Regions from separate parts of the Serratia sp. UGAL515B_01 genome, predicted to be linked through region 2. Evidence: predicted binding sites of a transcription regulator. Region 2 holds the regulator's gene; each other region holds the start of a gene.

Region 1 (5,398 bases), 160 kb from region 2:
AAACGTCGCTGCCACTGGCAACGCTGGCCACAGGGGCATTATCACTCGACATGGCATAAACCACATGCGTGCGGGTAATTCTTTCCATGGCGGTTCCTGTCATTAAATGTTGTGCTGAGATCTTGTTATTGGTGGGTGATTGCAATTTGACGAGCCAGTGCAGGTCTCCTTGTCGAATTAATTAATCACACTCTTCGGGGTAGAAGCAAGCGAAGGAAAGCCTTGTCAGAAAAGTGTTTGCGTTATGCTGGCAGGATATTCTTGAAATTAGTTATGGTATGGTTTTTACGTCCAGTTGCTCGTTCATTCCCCGCACAACTACCCAGTTGATGAAGGATAATACAGCTGAGCAGAGAACTAACATCAACGGAAAGAAAACACTTACGTTATGTCACGCCCCAAAGACAATTCTCTGTGTTGTCGGGCTTGAACAGACGACCGTACTCAGCCCTTCACCTTCTGCCTTGATAATGGGCTTTTGGGGCTGCGACGGCACCACGGACAGTTAAGGGACACCGCCTACACATAACGCTTCCGGCTGGTGGGAATGATAAGGAACGCCTACACGCCGTGAACTCTTCCCTGGTGGCTGGTATCGCGCATCTAGGCACTCAACGGATCACCCCCACCTGTAGCACCATTACGCTCTGCTATTTAGGCACTAGCGGTAACCTTGATAAACTTCCGCCACACGTTTGAAGTATTCTATCAGGTAGTTAATACACACCTGAACCTTCAGCGGCAGCTTATCCTTTTTGGTGTAGAGGGCGTAGATTGGGCGTGGTTCAGAGTAGTAGTGCGTGAACAGGATCTCTATTTCTCCTCGTTTTATTTCTTCAATCACCCACATTAACGGCGTATGGGCAATTCCGGCACCGGCCTTCAGCAAGTGGATCAGAGTCTGAGAGTCATTAGTTACAAAGCGTCCCTGCGGGGAAATATGCGTGGTGATACCTTCTGGCGTCATCAACTCAAACTCACTGTCTGGCCTTACGCTATATTCCAACCAGGAAGAATTTGCCATATCGCTGGGTTTTTGTGGCGTACCGTGCAAAGCAAGGTAGCGCTTGGCGGCACAGACCACCATCGGCATTGATCCTAGGCGTTTGGAAAACAGGCTAGAATCCTGCAATGTGCCAGTACGGATAACGAGGTCCAATCCGTCCGCAATCAGGTCTGGTGCCGGAACACCTGTCACGAGATTTACCGTCAGACCCGGATGTTCTTGCAGCATTTCAACAGCCATTGTTGCTAGCACATTCTGCGCCATGGTAGAGGAGCTGCCGATACGCAGCGTACCGATTGGTGTGTTGTTCAGTGCGTATAGTTGCTCATGAACTTCAGTGGCTTCTTGCAACATGCGTCGGCAGCCCTGGTAATAGATTTTACCTGCCTCGGTCAGGCCGATGCTACGTGTGCTGCGGTTAAGGAGTTTCACCTGCAGGTCATTTTCCAGTTTGGCCACTGTCTGGCTGATGGAAGAAACGCTCATGTTGAGTTGGCGTGCTGCTGCAGTAAATGAACCACCTTCGATAACTTTGGCAAACACAGACATCCTCTTTAGTCTTTCCATTATTCACTCTGGCTTAAAAGTGATTTAGATCACAAATTGTAGATGAGTTTATAGTAAGCAGGCTAATATAATGCTGCCGGGCGTATCCTTCGCCTTTCGCGTCACGGCGTTGTTTGCTGTAGTCCAGAAAGAGGTGGTGCCCACGGACTGACAGAGTAAGGTAGCCATCCCTCTGTATTTGAAAGGGAGGGATAAACGCTAAGGGCAACGATGTCACGCATACTGCCGTTGACCTAACGTTCCCAACGATAACCTATGTATTCCCTTTTACGACCGTATGTTCAGAGTTTACCTCTTTTTCCGGTTCGAAACCCAGATAATAGGCTGTCCTCCAAAACGGTATGTGAACGTTATGAGCGGTTATTTTAGCGCGGGGCAAAGTGCAGCTTCGCGGTTTAGTGGGGCGAAAAAGCGGCGAGAAACATGGAAAAGTGCTTAAAATGGCCCCGGCTTTTCGGCTCGTGCTCCAAAAGCCTGTTTTTTGTGCGGTTAGGAAGCGAACGCCGACCCACTCTTATCACTTTAGCGCTGGGCCATGTACCCTGAAGGCGGACTTTGGGGGGAGAAGGTACCTTGGTCAGTTTAAGGAACGCAACCTAGGCTGTGTGATAACGTTTGGCCCTCTGTTCGTTATAATGTAAACAAAATGTGAGATAAAAAGGGCGCTGTCCCGGTGCAGTAAAGAATTAAGGAAAAAACGATGAGTTTGCTTCCGGTCATGGTCATCTTTGGGATGTCTTTCCCACCGGTATTTTTTGAGTTATTGGTGTCGCTGGCACTGTTTTTTATTATACGCCGCCTGCTGCAACCCACCGGTATTTACGATTTTGTCTGGCATCCGGCGTTGTTCAATACCGCGCTGTATTGCTGTTTGTTTTATCTGGTTTCATCTCTTTTTGTCTGAGGTCACCGTGAAAACTTTTTCATTGAAAATAATCCGAATTGCGATCACGTTGATCCTGGTCTTGCTGGCGGCTATGGCTGTATTCAAGGCTTGGGTGTTTTATACCGAGTCGCCGTGGACTCGTGATGCCAAATTTAGCGCCGATATTGTAGCGATCGCCTCGGACGTCAGCGGCCTGCTGCAAGATGTACCGGTCACGGACAACCAACTGGTGAAAAAGGGACAGATCTTGTTTGTGATCGACCCTACACGCTATCAGCAGGCATTAGCGGAGGCTAACGCGGATGTCTCCTATTACCAGGCATTAGTAGCAGAGAAACAGCGTGAGGCGGGACGCCGTGTACATCTTGGGATAAAAGCAATGTCTCAGGAGGAGATCGACCAGTCCAGTAACGTGCTGCAAACCGTAGAGCAACAGTTAGCGAAAGCGATTGCTGTCCGTGATTTAGCCAAACTTGATCTAGAACGCACCACGGTTCGCGCACCTGCGGATGGCTGGGTGACCAACCTGAATGTTCATGCGGGGGAATTTATCAACCGGGGTTCCACTGTGGTGGCATTGGTGAAGAAAAACACCTTCTATATCACCGCCTATATGGAAGAAACCAAACTTAGTGGGGTGAAGAAGGGTGACCGAGTGGAGATCACCCCCCTGGGTAGCAACCGCATCATGTACGGTACCGTCGACAGCCTGGCCGCAGCGGTGAATAACAACAGTAGCTCCGTTAATAATAAGGGGTTGGCATCCATCGACAGCAATCTGGAATGGGTGCGTTTGGCGCAGCGTGTGCCAGTAAAAATCATTCTGGACGAGCTGGACCAGCAACACCCCTACCCAGCGGGCACCACGGCGACCGTGGTTATCACCGGTAATAATGATCGCAATGCCGCCAGCGGTTCACCGTTTAGCAAACTAATGCATCGGTTACGTGAGTTCGGTTAATGAAAAACCCAACCTTTATCCGCCTGAGGTTCGCCTTCAAGCTTAGTTTTGCGATTGTTTTCGCACTGTTTGTCGGTTTTCACCTTCACCTGGAAACCCCGCGTTGGTCAGTAGTGACCGCGGCTATTGTGGTTGCCGGCCCCGCTTTTGCTGCCGGAGGCGAACCGTTTTCAGGTGCTATCCGTTATCGTGCTTGGCTGCGTATTCTCGGTACGTTTGTAGGCTGTTTTGTCGGTTTACTGGTTATTGTTATGTGTGCACGAACACCGGTAGTGATGCTGATGCTCTGTTGTATCTGGTTGGGGGTCTGTACCTGGATTTCCTCGTTGGTAAAGATCGAAAACTCTTACGCTTGGGGTTTAGCGGGCTATACGGCGCTGATTATCATTGTGACGTCGGCATCGTCTCCCAACACGTTGCTTGCGGCACCGCAATTTGCCATAGAACGCTGTAGTGAGATTGTGCTCGGTATTGCCAGTGCGGTATTGGCTGACCTGCTGTTTTCTCCCCGTTCAATCAAGCAAGATATCGATCGCATAGTGGATGAATTGTTGGTCAAGCAATACAAACTGATGCAGAAGTGTATCAGCAACGCGGAAAAAGATGATATTGATCGCACCTGGGGAGATTTAGTGAAAAGCACCACTGCGCTGAATGGTATGCGCAGCAATCTGATGCTTGAATCTTCACGTTGGCAGCGAGTTAGCAGCCGTATGCTGGCATTGCATACGCTCTCTCTTTCACTGATTACCCAGGCTTGTGAAACTTACCTGATTTTGCTCAATCACCCTGATGCGGTGAAGGAGAATATCCGCGAGTTGCTGATGGTTCCGGCGGAGACCCCTGCGGAGATCCGTAAGCACCTGAAACAGGTGCGTCAGTTGCTGGCTATCAATCCCACCGAGGAAACGTTGCCTACGGTCACCAGTTGGATCGGCTCAGCAACGCGTTACCTGCTGTTGGCAAAAGGGATACATACCAACAGTAGTATCAATGGGGTTGAAAACGAGATACTTGCCGGAGAGGTGGTGGTGAGGCAGCCATCGGCTGAGGGCCACCATGCGATGATTAATGGGTTACGCGCCTGGGTTGCGACATCCGTTGGTTGTTTGTTCTGGCTGTGGACGGGTTGGACCTCGGGCAGTGGCTTTATGATCATGATCGCCGTTGTTACTGCACTGGCGATGCGCACACCGAATCCGAAAAGGATGGCGCTCGACTTCCAGTTAAGTGTGCTGGTGGCGCTTCCTTTAGGAGCACTGTTCTACATGTTTATCCTGCCAGCGACCCAGCAAAGTATCTTCTTGTTGTGTCTGAGTTTGGGCATTTTTGCATTCATTGTCGGTATCGAAGTGCAGAAACGGCGTCTGGGTTCATTTGGCACGCTGGTGAGTACCCTCAATATCATTGTGTTGAGCAACCCGATGAGTTTCCACGTTACTTCTTTTCTCGACAGCGCTCTTGGTCAAATTATCGGTAGTTTTGTCGCTATGATCGTCTTGTTCCTGATCCGTGATACTTCGCGCGAACGCACGGGACGCACGTTGATGAATCAATTGGTCAGCAGTGCCGTATCGGCGTTGACTACCAAAGCCGCCCGCCGCCGCGAAAATCATCTGCCTGCGTTATACCAGCGTTTGAATCAGCTATTGATGATGTTCCCAAATGATATCGCCAAATATCGGTTGGCGCTCAATTTGATCATTGCTCATCAGCGGATGCAAATGGCAGAGATCCCGGAGAGAGAGGAGCTGTCAGTTTTTCACAAGAAAATTAGAGGCACGGCCGATCATGTGGTCTCGGCGAGGAACGATGTGAAGCGAGCCTACTATTTCGACCGTTTGCTGAAAGAGATGAACGAATACCAGCAGAAACTGGTAGAGAACAGCGCACCGCGCAGCGTCACAGAACCGGTAAAGCGTTTGGCGGAAATGCTGCATCTCTATCGTCATGCGCTGATTGCCTGATATTGTACTTC
Region 2 (5,398 bases):
GAAAGCGTTAAAGCAGCAGGGTGAAACCTTATGGCATACCAGCAATGTGTTCACCAATGAGCCTGCATTGCGTTTGGCCACCAAACTGATTGCAGCCACCTTTGCTGACCGCGTGTTTTTTGCCAACTCAGGGGCTGAAGCTAATGAAGCCGCATTCAAATTGGCGCGTCATTATGCTATCACTCGTCACAGCCCTTACAAAACCAAAATCATTGCCTTTAACAATGCGTTCCATGGTCGTACCCTGTTCACCGTTTCGGTGGGGGGACAGCCGAAATACTCTGATGGCTTTGGGCCTAAACCTGCTGATATTGTTCATGTTCCCTTTAACGATCTCGCAGCCGTCAAGGCTGTAATGGACGATCACACTTGTGCCGTCGTCATGGAGCCGATACAGGGGGAAGGAGGGATCACCGTCGCTGAGATGGCTTTCCTCAAAGGCGTGCGTGACTTGTGTAATCAACACCAGGCTCTGCTGATATTTGATGAAGTACAAAGCGGTATGGGCCGTAGCGGTAAGCTGTTTAGCTATATGCATTTTGGCGTTACGCCAGACATTCTGACCACAGCCAAAGCACTGGGAGGGGGATTTCCAGTGAGTGCAATGCTGACTACCGAAGAGGTCGCCTCGGTAATGCAGGTAGGTACTCATGGTACGACCTATGGGGGAAACCCGCTGGCTTGTGCGGTGGCAGAGGCTGCATTGGATGTTATCAATACGCCGGAAGTGTTAAGCGGCATCGAGCAGCGGCACGGGTTATTTGTCCAGGCTTTACAGAAAATAGACAAAAAACACGGTATTTTCAGCGATATTCGCGGCTTGGGGTTGCTTATTGGTGCAGAGTTAAAAGCGGAATATCATGGTAAAGCACGTGATTTCCTGACCGCCGCCGCCGCGCGTGGTTTGATGATCCTTAACGCCGGGCCAAATGTGATCCGCTTTGCTCCTTCGCTGGTGGTAGAGTTGAAAGATATTGAAGAGGGTATGGCACTGTTTGAACTGGCCGTGCAGGATGTGATTCACGCCTAATCTTTCTGCGTGCTCAGGCTCATGGACGGGCCAAGAATACCTAGGCGGCTTGAAGTCTGACGAGTAGATCAGCTGTCACGCAGTTTGCGCTTAAGCCAAATCCCATGGTGTGGGCGTTGGCGCCACGCCAGTGAAGAAATGGTATGCATTACGCCAAGATGTGAAAGAATGCGCCGCAGGTGGCGCTCCATTTCGGTTATTGGCATATCCGGGTGCAGGGCAGGTAACTGCATGATGCTGTTGCTGATATTCGGCCCGTCATACTCCAAGCGCTGTTGGCAGCTTTGCAGCGCAATCTCACAGCTTTGCAGATATTCTTCCGCCAGTTTTGGCGTCAGCATATAGTGCTCGCGTGCCAGAATGGTCATTGCATTCAGATGTTCGACAATAAACTGGTTGTGTGTGATCCATAACCGCATATCTGTCAGATAATCTGATTTAAACCCGGGTTCCTGCATGGCCTGATTGAGAGAGGTGAATAGGGTGTTGTGAGCCTGATTAACCTGCATCCGCGTATAGGCTAATTTGATGGGGTTGGGTTCCTGTTCTTCCAATAACATGCGTAATGCTGTCTGGTCATATTCCAGCGCCTGATGCGCGTTTTTACGCAGTAGTCCACTTTGCCATTGTGGCCACAGCCAGATCGTTCCGCCAAATACCAGTACGCAGCCGATAAGCGTATCTATTAGCCGGGGTATCAGGAAATCGGTGCCGTTGAGAGCCAATATTTGCAACGTGTAGACGGCGGTGATGGTAAAGCCTATCACTGCCAACCCGTAGTTTTTACGCAAAACCAGATAGGCCGCGAGAGTGATTGCCAGCATAACGCAGAGCGTTGCCAGCTCTGGCAGTTGCAACTGCAGCAACCCTGAGGCAATCACTAATCCAATCACAGTACCAAGCGCACGGTGCTGGATCCTCACCCTTGTCGCGTTGTAACCGTTCTGGCTGACCAGCATAATGGTCAGCAAAATCCAATAAGGTTTGGGCAGGTTGAATATCATCCCCAGATTGCAGCCGACGGCGAGTATAACCCCCAACCGGGCAGCGTTACGCAACGCATTGGATTTTAGCGAAAGATAGCCCACCACCGCGGGCCAGAAGGGTAATCGCGACTGATTGATCATAATGTTACGGCGATAGAGTGGGCGCTGGGTTCGTAGCAGACGTGCGATCCGGCTGAAGTGGTAATAGCAGAATTGGCCAACCGGATTATCGGCATGCTGTGTAGCCACTTTTTCTAATGCGGCCAACTCGTTTTTCATAGCAAAACGCTGTGAGCGGCGATGATAAAGAATATCGTCGGCCACTTCGCGCAGGCGCGTTGCGATAACTTGCGCGTTGCGGCGGATAATCGCTTCGGCCTGACTCTGCTCCACCAGTTTTTGTACCTCTTCTGGCTGATGCAGGCTGACGGTAATGTGTTCCTGCAGATCGAGCGCGACCTGAAATATGTTTTCTAAACGCTTTTGCTCAAGGTTGCTGGCATGGGGCAAGAAATTGAGTTGTTGGTACAACAGGTTGATGAGATCCATCACTTGTTGTTGGCGTTTTAATAAAGGGGGAAGGGCGGTTTCCGGATCGATGTGTTGAGTCAGCAATGAGTATTTCGCTTCAAAATAATCGGCTAACTGCGTAAAAAGTTGGCTCAGAGATTCACGCATCGGTTGTTCTTTCCATAGCTTGAACCAGAACCAGGTAAATAACCCGTACCACGCTGTGCCTACGATATATAGCAAGGGGTTATGCCATATAGGGACGCTGCCTGCCGTGCTGAGTGAGAAAATGGCCGCGACCATTGCTGCGGGCAACAAACGGGCGTGCAGTGGACTGATTTCACCACTGACGCCAAATAACAATGCCATCCCCAACATTAGCAAGGGTAACGGAACATGCCACAGCAGAGTCTGTTGCAGCAATAAACTACTGAAGGCGAACAATAGGCCGCCAACGACTAGACGCTTGAAAAAGCGTTTGTGGGGAGTATCCAGCCCGGCGATGTTGCAACAGGCGGGAACCAGAGAGAACAGCAACCCCAATTGCAGGTTTCCAATCAGCAAACCAAAAGCCACTGGCAGGCAAAGTACCAGCGTTTGCCGCAGCGCATAATTGACTTCAGGGTGATAAATCAGGCGACGCCACATGGTTTGCCATTCTGCAGGTAGAGACACGACGCATGTTCCTGCGCCGTGTTTTCAAGGATTAACGAGTGCCGTATACGACAATGGTTTTGCCGTGAGCGGAAATCAGGTTTTGATCTTCGAGCATTTTCAGAATACGACCGACGGTTTCACGCGAGCAACCGACGATTTGGCCAATTTCTTGGCGGGTGATCTTGATCTGCATACCATCAGGATGAGTCATGGCATCGGGTTGTTTTGCCAGATTCAACAATGTTTGCGCGATGCGCCCAGTGACGTCAAGGAAAGCGAGGTTACCCACTTTCTCTGAGGTGACTTGTAGACGGCTTGCCATCTGTGCGGAAAGACGCATCAGAATATCCGGATTAACCTGGATCAGTTGGCGGAATTTTTTGTAAGAAATTTCAGCTACTTCACAAGCCGTTTTTGCTCTTACCCAAGCACTACGCTCTTGGCCTTCTTCAAATAATCCTAGCTCGCCGATGAAATCCCCTTGGTTAAGGTAAGACAGAATCATCTCTTTGCCTTCTTCATCTTTAATCAGCACCGCGACGGAGCCTTTTACGATGTAGTAAAGCGTTTCGGCCTTTTCACCTTGGTGAATCAGCGTACTCTTTGATGGATATTTGTGGATATGGCAATGAGACAGGAACCATTCAAGAGTCGGGTCTGTTTGCGGTTTGCCGAGAACCATTCGCTGTTATCCTCTGTTGTTATCGCTGCCTTGTATCACAGGGGTCAGAGTTCCCTGTAAACGTGCCTATAGCCTGGTTTTTTATTAGTGGCTATCAACAGGTTTGAGGCATGTTATAGAAATATGCTTGTGTTCTAGCATATTGACTTGCGCGGAGTGCTGCAAGCTACATTCTGTTAACATACCAATATAGGAACCTTTCCTTTGGCAGTTCCCTGAAAATCGAACACCTGGAAAGAGTTATTGCGACTTTGTTTGTAGCACAGAGTGAGGCGAGTGTCTTGTATTGTCTCGCTTCAGCATGACTAGCATCAGGTTCCGTTGTCAGTTTCTATGCGAAAGCTTACTTTGTTTTCAGAAGTTAACCGGAGAGTACAAAATGCAGGCAAGAGTGAAATGGGTTGAGGGGCTGACTTTTTTGGGGGAGTCAGCTTCTGGTCATCAGGTGTTGATGGATGGTAACGCGGGGGATAAAGCACCAAGCCCAATGGAGATGGTGTTAATGTCCGTTGGGGCGTGCAGTGCCATTGATGTGGTGTCAATTCTCCAAAAAGGCCGTAACGATATTGTTAATTGTGAGGTAAAACTGACCTCAGAACGTCGTGAAGAAGCTCCTCGTCTGTTTACCCATATCAACCTGCACTTTATTGTGACCGGTAACGGGCTGACCGATAATATTGTTGAACGAGCGGTTAATCTTTCCGCAGAGAAATACTGCTCTGTAGCGCTGATGCTGAACAAAGCCGCTAGCGTTACCCATACTTTTGAAATCTGTGAAATTGCCTGAGCCTACCATCGATAGCGCTGGCAGTGAACGCGTAATAAATCCAGAAATTGCCGCGCCGTAATGGTTAGCGGCGATTTTTGCGAGTACAGCACGCAATACTGTGCTTGCGGCAGATTGTCGATAGGTAATGTCACCAGTCGGTGCTGTAAATAGAGCGGTGTCGCCATTGCTCGAGCGACTATCGCCAGATAGCCCGCTTCCAAGACCATATTCAGCCCGCATGCCACTGAATCTGTACGTATAGGCGTATGGGGCAACTGTTGGTAGAAAGTGCCGAGTATCGATTGTAGTTGTTGGTAATACCCCATGTCGGTTTCCGGTAATACGAGTTTTGCTTCACGGAGTTCATCCATTGATGTCGCCTGCATCAGGGGGTGTCCTTGGCGTGCAATAATGCAAAATGAAGCGTTGAATAGCGGTTCGCGCACTAAATCCTGCAACGGGAGTTCAGCGCTGAAAGTGCCGACGGCAAAATCCAGCCGCCCCTCACGTAATGCTGGTAGCAATGTAGAAATCTGGGCTTCACGGATGAGCAGATTGGCCTGTGGAAACGGTTGTTTAAATTCCTCTACCAGTGCCGGGAGTACCGTGAGTGCCAGCAAAGAAGAGCATCCAACAGCAACGCTGCCCTGTGAATGCTGGTTCAACTGTTTTATCTCATCGGCGGCACGCTGCAGTTCTTCCAGAATCAACTGCATCCGTAGAGAGAAGGTGCGGCCTGTTTCGGTCAATGTCATCCCTTGGTT
Region 3 (5,398 bases), 790 kb from region 2:
TTAAACGATCAACATTAGTCCACAGGCCGGTTTTTGTATTGATGAAGCCTAAGCGGCCATATCAGCAATTATGCATCACCGAAACGACGGCGGGCCGTAGCTGGCGCGGCATCGTCACGACGAGCTGCTGGTTTGGCGGTACGGCGTTCACCACCCGCGTTACCACCTTCACGGCGCTCACCGAAAGAACGACGTGGAGCACCGGCCCCTTCACGGCGTTCACCGCTAAATGGGCGTGCTCCACCACGACGCTCACCACCGTTACCTTCACGACGTTCACGACGTTCATTTGGTTGTGCGTCACCGAGTAGTTGCATGTTCATCGGCTTGTTCAGAATACGAGTACGCGTGAAGTGATTCAGGATCTCACCCGGCATACCTTTCGGTAATTCGATAGTCGAGTGAGAGGCAAAGAGCTTAATGTTACCAATATAGCGGCTGCTGATATCACCTTCGTTAGCAATTGCACCAACAATATGGCGAACTTCGACACCATCATCACGGCCCACTTCAATGCGATACAACTGCATTTCACCCACGTCACGACGCTCACGGCGTGGACGATCCCCACCCTCACGGCCATCTGGACGTGGATCGCGACGACGATCACTGCCACGATCGTCTCGTTCGTTGAACTCACGTCGTTGACGCGGCTTGAATACTGGATCTGGTGGCAATATCAGAGGGCGTTCACCCTGAGCCATTTTCAACAATGCTGCTGCCAGCGTTTCCATATCCAGCTCTTCTGCGGGTTGCAGCTTAGCCAGTAGTGCACGATACATATCCAGATCGCTGCTTTCCAGCTGTTGCTGTACTTTAGCAGCAAACTTGGCCAGGCGACGTTCACCCAACAGTGCTGCATTTGGCAGTTCAACTTCGGGAATAGTCAGTTTCATGGTGCGTTCAATGTTACGCAGCAGGCGACGTTCACGATTCTCAACGAACAACAGCGCACGGCCAGCACGACCAGCACGACCAGTACGGCCGATACGGTGAACGTAAGACTCTGAATCCATAGGAATATCATAGTTTACAACCAGGCTGATACGCTCAACGTCCAGACCACGAGCTGCAACATCGGTGGCGATCAGAATATCCAGACGGCCATCCTTCAGACGTTCTAGTGTTTGCTCACGCAGGGCCTGGTTCATGTCACCATTCAGTGCTGCGCTATTGTAGCCACTGCGCTCCAACGCTTCGGCCACTTCAAGGGTCGCATTCTTGGTACGCACGAAGATGATCGCTGCATCAAAGTCTTCAGACTCCAGGAAACGCACCAAAGCTTCGTTTTTACGCATCCCATGCACAGTCCAGTAGCTCTGGCTGATATCTGGACGAGTCGTGATACTAGACTGAATACGGACTTCCTGTGGCTCTTTCATAAAGCGACGGGTAATACGGCGAATCGCTTCCGGCATGGTTGCAGAGAACAATGCGGTCTGATGCTCTGCCGGGATCTCCGCCATGATGGTTTCTACATCTTCAATAAAGCCCATACGCAGCATTTCGTCAGCTTCGTCCAGCACCAAGCCTTTCAAACCAGAGAGATTCAACGTGCCACGTTTCAGGTGATCTAACAGACGGCCCGGAGTACCGACTACAATTTGTGGGCCTTGACGCAGTGCTCGCAGTTGCACGTCGTAACGCTGGCCACCGTACAGTGCCACTACGTTAACACCGTGCATATGTTTGGAGAAATCGGTCATAGCTTCAGCCACCTGAACCGCCAGTTCACGGGTAGGTGCCAGCACTAGAATTTGTGGTGCTTTAAGAGTTGCATCAAGATTGTGCAACAAAGGCAGCGAAAACGCTGCGGTCTTGCCACTTCCTGTCTGCGCCATGCCAAGCACGTCGCGGCCATTCAACAGGTGAGGAATACACTCAGCCTGGATTGGTGATGGTTTTTCATAGCCCAGATCGGTCAGAGCAGAAATGATCGGAGCAGATAGCCCCAGGTCAGCAAAAGAGGTTTCAAACTCAGTAGTCATGTACACGTGCCTCATTAATAATGGCAGCCAGTCTACATAACTCGTCGAGAAAATTTTCAGTCATTTTCATTGAAAAGTGTGAACCGGCTCAAATTGGATTATAAAACAGACAAAAAAGCCATCGCCCGCTAAGGCGATTACTTTGGTTAAACAACCAAGGTATATCAGGCTGATTACCCTTCATTTTTCACGTTGCCGCTGCGTTGGCTGCTCTCGCTGCTCCTCGTCACTTAGTCAACTAAGTTCCCGGGGATCCGTTCGATTATCCACCTTGCCGCAACCCGAAATCTATTGGGTATAGTGTCCGTCAGCTATTGCTGGTCCGATTCCGATAGGTCGTCTTGTTCTTGGCCTAACAGCGCCAATTCCAACAATGCATAGCGGTGCTCAACAAAATTATGAACGTTGTTAGCCACCGTCAGTTTGAACAGCGCCGAAGCGGTGTTCTTGTCCCCCAGACTTAGGTAATGCTTACCTAAATAGAAGTCAGTTTCACTGAGATGCTCAGCGAGCGAAGTGTTATCCGTTGCATCTGCCTTGAGCTTTTCCATCAGCGTTTTTTCGCTAATTTTGCTCAGGTAGAATTCGACAATATTCCATCCCCATTCCCCTCTGTCCGCTTTTTCATAACGCTGCTGTAGCGCTACGGTTGCCTTATCGGGATCGATTTCTCTTTCCGCTAGATAAAGCCATAAAGAACGGAAGGGATCGTTTGGGTCGTCTTGATAAAACGCCTGCAGATCATCCTGCGCCAACAAGAAGCGGCCGCCATAATAAAGTGCGATGCCCCGGTTTAAACGCGCGTAGTTGTAAGTTGGATCAAGTTCTAGTACCGAATCAAACGCTTCATAGGCAGCATCAAAATTGCCTGCCTGCGTTAAATAAATGCCTAAGTAGTTGAAAACCTCTGGCATATCAGGACGTATCGCCAACGCTTGCGAAAAATCATTGCGCGCTAGTGCACGCAGTCCGAGTATATCATACAACACACCGCGTTCATATAAAAGCTGCGCACGCTCATCGTCCGTCAGTGCCCGGCTGGCAAGTATTTGTTCCATACGCGCCAAGATCACTTCCTGCTGCAGCGTTGGCTGCAGCGGAATAGCAAGAACGTCGTCTTTACGCCAATCCTGGTTGCTGCATCCTGCCAGCAATAGTGCTGTCGCAACGTAACACCAGCGCAAGAAAGGCTTCATTTCCCACTCCCGAAGACAAACATTGGATGACCGTCCTGTCCTCCGCTTGTGAATACACGAGTATCCTACCCGCTATGTAAGAACAGCCCCTGCCTACTCAAGGGCTGTGAAACTGCTGATATAGTTACTCTGCTTCTGGTAAAGGAGCAGTCTCTGGCGCCGTTGCTTCTTTGATGCTAAGACGCACGCGGCCCTGACGATCAACTTCCAGTACCTTAACCGGTACATCCTGCCCCATTTGCAGATAATCGGTCACTTTCTCAACACGCTTGTCCGCAATTTGAGAAATATGCACCAGACCTTCTTTACCGCCGCCGATAGCTACGAACGCACCAAAATCAACGATACGGGTAACTTTACCCTGATACACTCGGCCAACTTCAATCTCGGCGGTGATCTCTTCTATACGGCGAATGGCATATTTCGCTTTATCACCATCAGTAGCAGCGATTTTCACCGTACCATCATCTTCAATTTCAATAGTAGTACCCGTTTCTTCGGTCAATGCACGGATCACGGAACCACCTTTGCCGATAACATCTTTGATCTTGTCTGGATTGATCTTAATGGTATGAATACGCGGAGCAAACTCGGAGATATCGCCACGCGGTATGCTAATTGCCTGCTCCATCACGCTCAGAATGTGCAAACGAGCACCTTTGGCCTGATTCAGTGCGACCTGCATGATCTCACGAGTGATACCTTCAATTTTTATGTCCATCTGCAGGGCGGTAATACCTTCGCGGCTACCCGCTACTTTGAAGTCCATATCGCCCAGATGATCTTCATCACCTAAAATATCAGACAGGACCACAAAATTTTCTTCTTCTTTCACCAAACCCATTGCAATACCTGCAACCGCAGCCTTGATTGGCACACCCGCGTCCATCAATGCCAAAGATGCACCACAGACGGAGGCCATTGAAGAAGAACCATTAGATTCGGTAATCTCAGACACCACGCGTACAGTATATGGGAAATCTTCCGGTTTAGGCATCATAGCCAATACGCCGCGTTTTGCCAGACGGCCATGACCGATTTCACGACGCTTTGGTGAGCCCACCATGCCGGTTTCACCTACAGAATACGGAGGGAAATTATAGTGGAACAGGAAATTATCGGTTTTCTCGCCCATTAGTTCATCAATACTCTGTGCATCACGTGCGGTGCCCAGAGTCGCGGTAACTAGTGCTTGAGTCTCACCACGAGTGAACAAGGCAGAACCGTGAGTACGCGGTAAAACACCGGTACGAACATCCAGACCACGGATCATGTCTTTCTCACGACCATCGATGCGAGGCTCGCCGCGAAGTACTCGGCTACGCACCACGTTTTTCTCAACGATGCCCAAGATATCCTGAATTTCACCCATATCCAGCGTTTCGTCTTGCGCCAGCAGAGTTTCCACTACGCTGTCTTTGATCGCATCGACCTGAGCGTAACGTTCCTGCTTTTCAGTAATATGATAAGCATCGCCAAGACGACTTTCTGCCAATTCCGCAACGCGAGCATGCAATGCTTCATTGACAGGGGCTGGCTGCCAGTCCCACTTCGGTTTGCCGGCATCACGAACCAAAGCATTAATGTTTTCGATCACGACTTGCTGCTGTTCATGGCCGAAAACTACTGCGCCGAGCATCTGGTCTTCACTCAACACGTCAGCTTCGGACTCTACCATCAGCACCGCACCTGCAGTACCGGCGACAACCAGGTCCAGGCGGCTTTCTTTCAGCTCATCAGTTGTTGGGTTCAGCACATACTGGTCATTGATGTAACCCACACGCGCAGCACCAATTGGGCCATTGAACGGAATACCTGATAGGCTCAATGCAGCAGAAGCGCCGATCATTGCAACAATGTCAGGGTTAACCTGCGGGTTGACGGAAACCACCGTCGCGATCACCTGTACTTCATTGAGGAAGCTATCAGGAAACAGCGGGCGGATTGGACGGTCAATCAGACGTGAAGTCAGGGTTTCGCCTTCGCTCGGACGGCCTTCACGGCGGAAGAAACTGCCAGGGATGCGGCCAACGGCGTAAGTACGTTCTTGGTAGTTTACGGTCAGTGGAAAGAAACTCTGGCCTGGCTTAGCTTTTTTTTGGCCAACAACGGTGACGAAGACTGCGGTGTCATCCATGCTCACCATCACGGCTGCAGTGGCTTGACGTGCCATCATACCTGTCTCAATAGTGACAGTATGTTGGCCATATTGGA
Region 4 (5,398 bases), 360 kb from region 2:
AGTGAGCTGGTTCGCCGCGCCGCGCCGTCTGGCGCTGAAAGTAGCCGCACTGAGTGCTGCACAGGCCGATCGTGAAGTTGAAAAACGCGGCCCGGCGCTGGCTCAGGCATTCGATGCCAGTGGTAATCCGAGCAAAGCGGCCGAAGGTTGGGCGCGCGGTTGCGGTATTACTGTCGATCAGGCCGAGCGTTTGGTCACCGATAAAGGCGAGTGGTTGTTGTATCGCGCCCATGTGAAAGGCCAATCCGCGCAGCAATTGCTGGCAGGTATGGTCAGCACCGCGCTGTCCAAATTACCGATTCCGAAACTGATGCGCTGGGGCGATAAAGAAACCCAGTTCGTCCGTCCGGTACATACTGTGACAATGCTGCTGGGGGCAGAACTGATCCCAGGTACGGTACTGGGTATCGACGCTGCCCGTACTATCCGTGGCCACCGCTTTATGGGTGAGCCAGAGTTCACTATTGATAACGCCGATCAGTATCCACAGCTCTTGCTTGAACGTGGCAAAGTGGTTGCCGATTACGAAGCTCGTAAGGCGATGATCAAGCGTGACGCAGAGCTGGCGGCGCAGAAGATTGGCGGTCAAGCCGATCTGAGTGAAAGCCTGCTGGAAGAAGTGGCATCATTGGTTGAGTGGCCAGTGGTCCTGACCGCGAAGTTTGAAGAGAAATTCCTGGCGGTACCAGCGGAAGCGCTGGTGTACACCATGAAGGGCGACCAGAAGTATTTCCCGGTGTATGATGCAGCGGGCAAGCTGCTGCCAAACTTTATCTTTGTGGCCAACATTGAATCGACAGATCCGCAGCAAATCATCTCTGGTAACGAGAAAGTGGTGCGTCCGCGTTTGGCCGATGCCGAATTCTTCTTCAATACCGACCGCAAGAAACGCCTGGAAGACCAACTGCCGCGCCTGGAAACCGTGTTGTTCCAACAACAATTGGGGACATTACGCGACAAGACCGACCGTATTCAGGCATTAGCAGGGTGGATTGCCGGTCGCATCGGCGCTGATGTCAATCACGCCACTCGCGCGGGGTTGCTGTCGAAGTGTGACCTGATGACCAATATGGTGTTCGAGTTCACCGACACCCAGGGTGTGATGGGCATGCACTATGCCCGCCACGATGGTGAGTCTGAGGATGTTGCTGTGGCGTTGAACGAGCAGTATCAGCCGCGTTTTGCGGGTGATGAACTGCCACAATCGCTGGTAGCCTGTTCACTGGCGATCGCCGACAAAATGGATACGCTGGCCGGGATATTCGGCATTGGGCAACACCCGAAAGGCGATAAAGATCCGTTTGCCCTGCGCCGCGCTGCACTGGGCGTTCTGCGTATTCTCGTTGAGAAAAATCTGCCGTTGGATCTGCAAACGCTGGCCGAAGAGGCCGTGCGCCTTTATGGCAGCAAGTTGACCAATAGCAACGCAGTAGATGACGTTGTTGATTTTATGCTGGGGCGTTTCCGTGCTTGGTATCAAGAAGAAGGCCACGCGGTGGATACTATCCAGGCCGTATTGGCACGTCGTCCAACCAGACCGGCAGACTTCGACGCACGGGTAAAAGCGGTAACTCACTTCCGTACGTTGGAAGAAGCAGCTGCGCTGGCAGCGGCCAACAAACGTGTTTCCAACATTCTGGCCAAGTCTAACGATACGCTGTTGGAACAGGTTCATGCCTCGGTGTTGAAAGAACCTGCCGAGTTGAAATTGGCGACGCATCTGGTGGTGTTGCGCGATAAGCTTCAACCGTTGTTTGCAGAAGGTCGTTATCAAGAAGCTCTGGTTGAATTGGCTGCACTGCGTGAGACCGTCGATGCATTCTTCGACAGCGTGATGGTGATGGCAGAGGATGACGCGGTGCGTGTTAACCGTCTGACGCTGTTGAGTAAGCTGCGTGAACTGTTCCTGCAGGTAGCGGATATTTCCGTTTTGCAGTGATAGTGAGAGAGTTAGAGAAAGCGCCTGCGGGCGCTTTTTCGTATCTGATGGTATCCAGTTCCTGGTTAGGAAATACACAGCTATCTTGGGATTGAATGTGAAATCGCGTATCGCATCACATTCAGTTGATCTATTCTAGGCTGTGTCCCTTAACGGTACGCCAGCGTACCGTTAAGGGACACAGCCTAATGGCCGCATGGAGTGCAGCACAAGGCATGGAGCCTGAAAAAAGCAATTATATAACAGGAGTTTGTCATATGGCGTTTGAGATCCGCAACAGAGTTTTCACGCGTTGGTTGGCGCCGGTACTCGCATTGTTGGTGGTAATGCAACTGACCGCCTGCGGTGATAAAGAACCAGAACAACGCAAGGCTTTCGTAGATTACTTACAGAATACGGTGATGCGCAGCGGCGTACATATCCCGACGCTAAGCGAAGATCAGAAACAGAAGTTCGGCACTTATACGGGGGATTATGCCATCTTGGTGGGTTTTTCCCAGCAGTTATCGAAATCCGTGGAGGCTAGCCTAACGCACGCATTGGAGCAGATTAACGAGATCCACACCGCGCGAGACTACATGACTAAACGTGATTCCTTGCAACAATCGATAGAGGGATTGAACCTGTTAGGCCAGCAGATCCAGTTGGCGAAGTCACAGGCGGATAATTCACGTGCGGCGTTGAAACAGCCAGGCGATCTGAAAGCCGTGTACAGCAAGGCATATGACAAGATAGTCACCGCCCCGACCAATGCGCTGATGCCAGCGATCCCAACGACTGCTGATTTTGTACAGGAACTGGTACAGGTAGGCGATTTCCTGAAGGCTCAGGGTAATCAGGTGAGTTTCAATAATGGTGGTGTGCAGTTCCGTACCCAGCAACAAGCAACGCAGTACAACACTATGATGTCCAGCTTGGTGGCTAAACAACAGAACCTGCTGAATGCACAGAAGACAGTGCTGGCGGTAATGCAATAACGGTAAAGGTATGTGGGCAATTTGCTGCTCCGCATACCTTAATCCCTCTTTCCTACCGTACTTCTACTACACTTCAATCAATTATCACTTCTCTTAGAGCCTATTAAGTCTTTTTATTCATTCATACCATGGTGAGTTGCCTGTGCCGTAGGTGCTCGCAGAGGAGATCTCATCTCTGAGCAATAGTCCGCTAATCGGGAGTGAAATAAATTGTGACTTAAATCACAATTTAAAAAGAAAGACAGGGTAATAAAGTGTGATTTTAATCACATTTATTTGAGGGGAGTTACAAACCTTCCCTAACTTTTGCTTTGTTATACTCATTATTTGTGATCTAAATCACTATAAATGGCCGGTTTCTGGGTGCATTTTAGTGATGTAGATCACAATAAATCTATGCGGTTCGCGTAGTAAAAAGAGCGTGGTAGAGTCCATTTCGCAAACAGCACAACATGGCTGGAAAGTTACAACAATTATCACGCGCTCTTATTGTAAGCGCGTAACAATAGGGGTGTGTTTTATGTTTTCACCAGATATTAAGGTTAAAGTGCAAAACTTTGGCCGCTTCCTCAGTAATATGGTAATGCCCAATATTGGCGCATTTATCGCCTGGGGTATTATTACCGCGTTATTCATTCCCACAGGCTGGTTGCCAAACGAGACGTTAGCCAAACTCGTCGGCCCAATGATCACCTATCTGCTACCTCTGCTGATTGGTTTTACTGGCGGTAAGTTGGTGGGCGGCGAGCGCGGCGGCGTTGTTGGTGCTATTACTACCATGGGAGTGATCGTCGGTGCGGATATGCCGATGTTCCTTGGTGCCATGATTGCTGGCCCACTCGGTGGCTGGGCGATCAAACACTTCGACCGCTGGGTTGATGGCAAGATCAAGAGTGGCTTTGAGATGTTGGTCAACAACTTCTCCGCCGGTATTATCGGTATGCTGCTGGCGATCCTCGCCTTTCTGGGTATTGGCCCATTGGTAGAAGCGATATCCAAGGGCTTGGCAGCCGGCGTGCATATCATGGTGGTCAACAACCTGCTGCCACTGACTTCTATCTTCGTTGAACCAGCGAAAATCCTGTTCCTGAACAATGCCATTAACCACGGTATCTTCTCGCCGTTGGGTATCCAGCAAGCCACCGAAGCGGGTAAATCGATCTTCTTCCTGATCGAAGCCAACCCGGGCCCTGGTATGGGTGTGCTGATGGCCTATATGTTCTTTGGCCGTGGCAGTGCCAAACAGTCCGCAGGCGGTGCAGCGATCATCCACTTCCTGGGTGGGATCCATGAAATTTATTTCCCATACGTGCTGATGAACCCTCGCTTGATCCTTGCTGTCATTCTGGGCGGTATGACCGGTGTATTCACCCTGACCGTACTGAATGGTGGCCTGGTCTCTCCTGCTTCTCCGGGTTCTATTCTCGCTGTGCTGGCAATGACGCCAAAAGGTGCCTACTTCGCTAACGTGACGGCAATTTTCGCCGCTTTCCTGGTTTCTTTCCTGGTTTCCGCTCTGTTGCTGAAAACCTCGAAAGTGAAAGAGGAAGACGATTTGGAAGAGGCAACGCGCCGTATCCAGGAAATGAAAGCCCAGGCTAAAGGTGGCAAAGCGTCTAACACAATGGCAGACGGCGATCTGAACACTGTGCGTAAAATCATCGTGGCTTGTGATGCGGGTATGGGTTCTAGCGCGATGGGTGCCGGTGTATTGCGTAAAAAAGTGGCTGATGCGGGGTTGAAGAATATCTCTGTAACCAACAGCGCAATCAATAACCTGCCGGAAGATGTGGATTTGGTGATTACCCACCGTGATCTGACCGAACGTGCTATGCGCCATGCGCCTCAGGCCCAACACATTTCACTGACCAATTTCCTGGATAGCCAGTTGTACAATGATTTGACGGCACGCTTGGTTGCCGCTAACAAACCCACCGAAATCGAACAGAAGGTGATTGCTACGCTGGACGATAGCTTTGAAGACAGCGAACAGAACTTGTTCAAACTGGGTGAAGGCAATGTGTTCCTCAATCTGCGAGCAGGCAACAAAGAAGACGCTATCCGTTTTGCCGGTGAGCAATTGGTGAAGGGCGGATATGTTGAACCCGAGTATGTTCCAGCGATGTTGGAACGTGAGAAGCTGGTATCCACTTATCTGGGTGAGTCGATTGCCGTACCACACGGAACTATTGAAGCCAAAGATCGTGTATTGCGCACCGGCGTGGTGTTCTGTCAGTACCCTAAAGGTGTCCGTTTCGGTGAAGATAATGACGAAATTGCGCGTTTGGTTATAGGCATTGCGGCGCGCAATAACGAACATATCCAGGTGATCACTAGCCTGACCAATGCGTTGGATGATGAGACCGTCATCGAACGGCTGGCGCATACCACAAGTGTGCAAGAAGTGTTGGAGTTGCTTGGCGGCAAGAAAGCCTGATAACAGGATCATTTTAAAGGGTGCAGCTTGCTGCACCCTTCGACA

The links. The regulator CRP, encoded in region 2, controls carbon source genes, mostly activating them, when cyclic AMP is high. The targets are predictions, from matches to a motif close to ATGTGANNNNNNTCACAT.
Region 1: a site for CRP is predicted at 1,591-1,608, ahead of aaeR (HTH-type transcriptional activator AaeR). Genes of this name have one in related genera too.
Region 3: a site for CRP is predicted at 2,065-2,082, ahead of yrbN (protein YrbN). Genes of this name have one in related genera too.
Region 4: a site for CRP is predicted at 3,171-3,188, ahead of OK023_RS17775 (PTS mannitol transporter subunit IICBA). Genes of this name have one in related genera too.

What each region holds. Positions count from the first base shown of each region.
Region 1 covers NZ_CP109901.1:3,419,435-3,424,832, reverse strand. The annotation lists gene OK023_RS15430 (acetamidase/formamidase family protein) at 1-88, opposite strand, end outside; gene aaeR (HTH-type transcriptional activator AaeR) at 662-1,573, opposite strand; gene aaeX (p-hydroxybenzoic acid efflux pump operon protein AaeX) at 2,274-2,477, shown strand; gene aaeA (p-hydroxybenzoic acid efflux pump subunit AaeA) at 2,485-3,420, shown strand; gene aaeB (p-hydroxybenzoic acid efflux pump subunit AaeB) at 3,420-5,387, shown strand.
Region 2 covers NZ_CP109901.1:3,575,659-3,581,056, reverse strand. The annotation lists gene OK023_RS16230 (aspartate aminotransferase family protein) at 1-1,030, shown strand, start outside; gene OK023_RS16225 (YccS/YhfK family putative transporter) at 1,099-3,174, opposite strand; gene crp (cAMP-activated global transcriptional regulator CRP) at 3,233-3,865, opposite strand; gene OK023_RS16215 (OsmC family protein) at 4,245-4,652, shown strand; gene OK023_RS16210 (LysR substrate-binding domain-containing protein) at 4,655-5,398, opposite strand, start outside.
Region 3 covers NZ_CP109901.1:151,460-156,857, reverse strand. The annotation lists gene OK023_RS01010 (DEAD/DEAH family ATP-dependent RNA helicase) at 69-1,988, opposite strand; gene yrbN (protein YrbN) at 1,978-2,052, opposite strand; gene nlpI (lipoprotein NlpI) at 2,300-3,184, opposite strand; gene pnp (polyribonucleotide nucleotidyltransferase) at 3,309-5,398, opposite strand, start outside.
Region 4 covers NZ_CP109901.1:3,938,985-3,944,382, forward strand. The annotation lists gene glyS (glycine--tRNA ligase subunit beta) at 1-1,939, shown strand, start outside; gene OK023_RS17770 (DUF3053 domain-containing protein) at 2,197-2,916, shown strand; gene OK023_RS17775 (PTS mannitol transporter subunit IICBA) at 3,437-5,353, shown strand.